2 regions of the Diaphorobacter sp. LI3 genome follow, and region 1 is predicted to be linked to the other one. Evidence: predicted binding sites of a transcription regulator. Region 1 holds the regulator's gene; the other holds the start of a gene.

Region 1 (3,232 bases):
GGAACACATCAAGTGACCGGGCCAACATGGACACCTTGGCCGAAGCCATGGGCAACTCGGCCGTGATGATGCGTCGCTGCGATTTGAAGCGTTCTGGCAAGTGAGCGTACGCATACAGCGCGATCCGGTCTGGCCGCAACTCGGCTACCTGCTCCAAGGTGCGATCAAACGACTCCGGTGTCTGGCGCGGCAGCCCGTAGATCAAATCCACGTTCACCGATTCAAACCCGAGCTTCCGAGCCGCATCGACCAACGCGAACACCTTTTCGGCAGGCTGAATGCGGTGCACGGCCTTTTGTACTTCAGGGTCGAAATCCTGCACGCCAAAGCTCAGGCGATTGAAACCCAGCTCCGCCAACAATCCCAGCCGCGCTTCATCCACGGTCCGGGGGTCCACTTCTATGGAGTACTCCCCCCCCGGAACGAGGACGAAACTGCGCCTCAGCATGCCCATCAGTTCGCGCAAACCGTCATCCGTCAGAAAAGTAGGCGTGCCTCCGCCGAAATGCAGCTGGCTCACATGCTGACCCACACCGCAGTGCGCCGTATGCAGGTCGATCTCACGGCTGAGGTAACGCAAGTAGACCTCTGCCCGCTCTGGATGCCGGGTAATGATCTTGTTACACGCGCAGTAATAGCACAGCGATTCACAAAACGGGATGTGGACATAAAGCGACAAAGGCATCGCCTTGGCTACCGAACCCACGCGACGCTGCTGCAGCGCAAGGATGTATTCCCGCTCGCCAAAAGCCTCGACAAAACGATCAGCAGTCGGATAAGAGGTGTAGCGCGGCCCTGGGACGTCAAAACGACGCAGGAGCTCTGTTGTAACAACGGTCATGACGGGATTCCTTGCACTTTCATATCACTGTGCCGTAGAGTCCCCCATGAGTCCTTGACGTTGATCAAGCGCCCATAAGGTCCTTGTGGCGACAATTTGACTTCGGCTCAAAGTCGTCCAACGGCCTACGGCATTCCATGTCTCCCAGCCGTTCAGAGGTAAGCTCAAGCCATGAACAGGGTTCCCATGCATACGAATCTCCAGACCATCAAAGTTGCCTGCTCAAACTGCAATCTGCGTGAGCTGTGCATGCCCGTGGGTCTGGACGACCAGCAACTCAAGCGCATCGATGACATTGTTGCTGTACGACGCAAGATCAAGCGTGGCGGCACGCTTTTCCGGAACGGTGAACCCTTCACATCCCTTTTTGCCATCCGCACCGGATTCTTCAAGACCTGTGTCGCCACCGAAGACGGTCGCGATCAAGTGACGGGTTTTCAAATGGCGGGCGAGATCATCGGCCTGGATGGCATCGTGAGCGACCGCCACACTTGCGATGCGGTGGCGCTTGAAGACGCCGAAGTATGCGTCATGCCCTTCGACCGTATTGAAGAGTTGTCGCGCGAAGTAACGGCACTACAGCACCATGTGCACAAGATCATGAGCCGCGAGATTGTTCGTGAGCATGGGGTCATGCTGTTGCTGGGGAGTATGCGTGCCGAGGAACGCCTTGCCGCATTCCTGTTGAATCTCGTACAACGCTTGCATGCCCGGGGTTTCTCACAATCCGAATTGGTGCTGCGCATGACACGCGAAGAGATCGGCAGCTACCTGGGATTGAAACTGGAAACCGTCAGCCGCACGTTTTCCAAGTTCGTGGAAGAAGGTATTGTGGAAGTAAAACAGCGCCATGTGCGCATCGTCGATACCGATGCGCTGAAGCGCATTGTCAACAGCCAGCAAGCCTGCCATTAAGCCTCGGTTTTTTGTTCATTCATAACTGATCGGCGGAAAGATCAGGAAACGTATTTGGCGCAATCAGCCGGCCGCGCCCCTTTGGGCACGGGGCAGCGATTCAACTCAAAGGGCGAGAGTGACAACAGCGTCGTCAATGCGCTGGAAGCCATGAGTACGACCCAGAACGTGAAGAAGGCGATGGTATACACACCTTCGCGCGAGAGATGCAGGGGTTGATCAAACCACTGCAGCGCTTCTGGATCCACGAAGGCGAACACTACCATTTCCATGACGCCCGCCATCAAAAAGGCCGGCCACGCGATCCACATCAATCGTTGCATCCACATTCGCCCATCTCCTAGCAAGTGTAGTTGACAGCCTAGCATCTGTTCTCCGGCATGCAAAGAGGACTCGCCCTGCCGGTCAGCGCGGTTGATCCTCCAGCGGAGTAGCTGCATGGTTGCGCCCCTTCATGGCAGGCGTCATGTCGCCCCCAGACTCCTTCAGGGTCTCGTTGATGTTCAAGCCCCGTTGGTAATAGTCTTCCGCGATGACGGGGTCGGGTTGGCTCACGGCCAGCCAGAGGGTCACGAAGCCCGCAATGATGACAATCACCGGCCCCGCGATGACAAGCCAGACATGGCCAAACGTCCACCAAGGCTTTCCTGCGTCTTCCAGATTCATGGGGGAATTACTCGACATTTATACCAACTCCTCGCTCGTTTATGAGCACAGCTTGTTCATTTGCATTCCACGACCGCCTTCAGCGGGGTACAAGGAACACGGATTTCTCTGCCACTTGGGCTTTATCACCCTGCGCTTGAATATCGAAATACACCGTATGCGATCCAGGAGATGCTGAGCCATACGGAATTTGAAGACGGACAACCACCCATCGCGATTCCGCCGGTCCAATGTCAATTGCGGTCTCGGACGCCACTTCCAGCCCTTCCATACCGTGGGCGCTGATGGTGTAGCGCTGCGCCCCCTCCGTGGCGTTCATGATCTGCAGCCGGTAGATATTTTCCAGCTTGCCTCCCGCCACGATGCGCGAGAGCGCAGCGCGGTCGCGCACGATGTCCACCTTCAACGGGGTGCGTACCACCAAGCTGGCCAGCATGCCAATGCACAACACCACCAGCACCGCTGAATAGAACAACACACGGGGTCGCAGCACGCGTTTGAGCATTTGCGATTGGGTCCAGTGGTTCTTGACGCCGTTCTGCGTCGAGAAGCGAATCAGCCCGCGCGGATACTTCATCTTATCCATCACGGTATTGCAAGCGTCCACGCAGAGACCGCAACCAATGCATTCGTATTGCAGTCCGTTGCGAATATCGATACCCGTTGGGCAGACCTGGACACACAGCGTGCAATCGATGCAGTCACCCAGTCCCGCAGCTTTGTGATCTACGGTCTTGTTACGGGGCCCGCGAGGCTCGCCGCGCTCGGGATCGTAAGAGACGACCAGCGTGTCCCTGTCGAACATTGCGC
Region 2 (3,232 bases), 780 kb from region 1:
GGCACGATGCGCCCTTGCGCATCGCGCCACTGCATCGGCGGACTGTCGGAAGACGGCGCCGCCGGCGCGGGTGGCTGCGACGGCCGGTACGGATCGTGCAGCACGGTGGATGAGCCCACGCCGGCTCCGACGTGTGCGCCGCCCATGGGAACCGAGGCACCCACGCCCACGCCGCCAGTCACCTGGCCGCTTGGGTGCACTCCCACTCCGACGCCCACCGGCCCCACGCCGGTGCCCACCCCGGCTGATACGCCGCCCGAACCCACGCCGACGCCCACGCTGAACGGCCCCACCGGCACGCCCACGCCCAGGCGCGCCGACGGGCCGGCGCAGGCGGACAGCACCAGCGCGGCTAGCGCGGCGGCGGTGCGCGCGGGGCGCGAGGACGCAGTGCGAGAGGGCATGCCGCCATGGTACGCCTGCCCGCCTATTACAAAAACAATAGCTGTCAGCGCTTGTCCCACATGCGTTAGGGGTGTTTTCATTCAGAATGGCGGCTTCTTGAAAGGAACTCACCCATGGCCGGCGCCAGCCTTCTGACCCTGCTTGACGACATCGCCACCATCCTGGACGACGTGGCCCTCATGACCAAGGTGGCCGCCAAGAAAAGCGCCGCCATGGCCGACGACGTGTCCGTCATGACCAAGGTGGCGGCGCAAAAGACCGCAGGGGTGCTGGGCGACGACCTGGCGCTCAATGCCCAGCAGGTCACCGGCGTGCGGGCAGAGCGCGAGATCCCCGTCGTGTGGGGCGTGGCCCGCGGGTCCCTGGTGAACAAGGCCATCCTCGTGCCGGCGGCGCTGCTCATCAGCGCGTTCGCGCCGTGGGCCGTGACGCCGCTGCTCATGGTGGGCGGGGCCTTCCTGTGCTTCGAAGGCTGCGAAAAGCTCGCGCACAAGCTTTTGCACACGCCCGAGGAAGATGCCGTGCAACACGCGATCCATGCGCAGGCCAACGCCAATCCCAATGTGGACCTGGCGCGGGTGGAGAAGGACAAGATCAAGGCGGCCGTGCGTACCGACTTCATCCTCTCTGCCGAAATCATCGCCATCACCCTGGGCGCCGTCGCGGGCGCGCCTTTTGCGCAGCAAGTGGCGGTACTGGCGGGCATCGCCGTCCTGATGACGGTGGGGGTCTATGGCCTCGTGGCGGGCATCGTGAAGCTGGACGACCTGGGCCTGTGGCTCAGCCGCCAGGCCAGCAACGCGGCACAGGCCCTGGGCCGCGGCATCGTCGCGGCCGCACCCTGGCTCATGAAGACACTGTCGGTGGTCGGCACCGCAGCCATGTTCCTCGTCGGCGGGGGCATCCTGGTGCATGGCGTGCCGGCGCTGCACCATGCCGTCGAGGGCGTGGGCGCGGCGGTGCAGGGTTGGCCGCTGGGCGGACTGTGGTCGGTGCTGGTCACCAACCTGCTCAATGCCGTGGTGGGCTTGGTGGCGGGTGCCGTGGTGCTGGCGGGGTGGACGCTGGTGGGACGGCTGCGCGGCAAGGCGGCTGCCAATGGCACGCATTGAGTGAGGCCATATGCCGCCGTTTGTGACGGAATAGACACATACGAATAGACACACAGATTCTGGGTTTGATCTGCAGCAATATTGACCATATTACTCGTGGGCTTAATACGTGAACGGGGGTCGTCCCCGGTCAACCCAACGTATCGAGTCAACATGAAAAAGAATCTTCTGGCCCTGGCCGTTCTGTGTGCGATGACCTCCGGCGCTGCCTTCGCGCAGCAGGTTGCGGAAGGTTCCTGGCTGGTGCGTGCACGCGCGGTGCATCTGGACAGCGCCAACAACGGTGCCGCCGGCGACGCGGGCGTGAGCATCAACGACAAGTGGATTCCTGAAGTCGACGTCTCGTACTTCTTCACGCCCAACCTCGCTGCCGAACTGGTCCTGACCTACCCGCAAAAGCACGACGTGCGCCTGAACGGCGACAAGATCGGCTCGCTCAAGCATCTGCCGCCCTCGCTGCTGCTGCAGTACCACTTCACGAACTTCGGCGCGTTCAAGCCGTACGTGGGCGCTGGTGTCAACTACACGCGCTTTTCCAGCGTGAAGCTGCCCGCGGGCCTGGACGTGAAGCGCAACAGCTGGGGCGGTGCCCTGCAAGTGGGCTTCGACTATGCGCTGGACAAGAACTGGTCCCTGAACGTGGACGTGAAGAAGGTGTACATCGACACCGACGTGCGCGGCGTGGGCACTTTCAAGGTTGACCCGGTGTTGTTCGGCGTGGGCGTGGGCTACCGCTTCTAAGCACGCAAGTTCCGTTCTTCATGGTGGGGTGGGCCGGCGCATGCGCCGGCCCTTTTTTTTATCCTCGGCGAACGGTAAATCGATGCTCTCATTAAAGGAGCTATTTGCGCTTGGTGGGAAAGCGCTTCCGCCTGATTTGATCCTTTATTGGCTGGGCGGCGAAAAAGCCAACCACAGCGGGCAATCCGGCACAAGAGGTGCACTGTGGATTGCCCTGCAGATCGCGCGTACGTCCTACCTGAAGAGGTGTCGCTGGATTGCAGGGGCGCGTTGGCAGGTGGCCTACGCTGCAGCGCTATGTCTGCAGTTTCTCCCCTTGCTCGGCTTGACGGCGTCCTTCACCACCTCGGCCTGGCACCGCCGCGGCCGCCCGCGGGTGTGGCCTCGGCCGACGAACGCGGCGAGATCCTGGCCGGCCTGTTGCAGCCGCAGGCGGCGCTCTCACCCAAGTATTTCTATGACCAGCGGGGCTCGGAACTCTTCGAGGCCATCACCCGCCTGCCCGAGTACTACCCCACGCGTACCGAGCGTGCCTTGCTGCGGCGCCACGGGCACGCCATTGCCCAGGCCGTAGGCCCGGCGCGTGTGGTGATCGAGCCCGGGGCGGGCAATTGCGACAAGGCGCGCGAGCTCTGCGCGCTGGTGCGGGCCACGCACTTCGTGGGCGTGGACATCTCCGCCGACTACCTGCGGGATGCCATCGCGCGCCTGCGCGTGGCACTGCCGGGCCTGCATGCCCGCGCCGTGGGCGCGGACATCACCCGGGGTGTGCACCTGCCGCCGGACGTTCCCGGCGCGCGCCGCCTCGTCTTCTACCCCGGCTCGTCCATCGGCAACTTCGACCCGCCCCAGGCACTGGCCCTGCTGCGGCACATGCACGAACTGGCGCTGGACGATGGCGGCCTGCTGATCGGGTTCGACCTGCCCAAGGACGTGGCCGTGCTGGAGGCCGCGTACGACGACGCCGCCGGCGT

The links. The regulator FNR, encoded in region 1, switches genes on or off when oxygen is low (the NO sensors DNR and NnrR bind a similar motif). The targets are predictions, from matches to a motif close to TTGATNNNNATCAA.
Region 2: MRB47_RS11945 (OmpW/AlkL family protein) is a predicted target of FNR. The motif match lies at 1,583-1,596, and genes of this name have one in related genera.

The regions. Positions count from the first base shown of each region.
Region 1 is NZ_CP094346.1:3,366,254-3,369,485, forward strand. Features, by position in the region: gene hemN (oxygen-independent coproporphyrinogen III oxidase) at 1-841, opposite strand, end outside; gene fnr (fumarate/nitrate reduction transcriptional regulator Fnr) at 1,013-1,756, shown strand; gene MRB47_RS15740 (hypothetical protein) at 1,798-2,085, opposite strand; gene MRB47_RS15745 (FixH family protein) at 2,162-2,440, opposite strand; gene ccoG (cytochrome c oxidase accessory protein CcoG) at 2,502-3,232, opposite strand, start outside.
Region 2 is NZ_CP094346.1:2,582,631-2,585,862, reverse strand. Features, by position in the region: gene MRB47_RS11955 (hypothetical protein) at 1-404, opposite strand, end outside; gene MRB47_RS11950 (DUF808 domain-containing protein) at 519-1,517, shown strand; gene MRB47_RS11945 (OmpW/AlkL family protein) at 1,671-2,258, shown strand; gene egtD (L-histidine N(alpha)-methyltransferase) at 2,556-3,232, shown strand, end outside.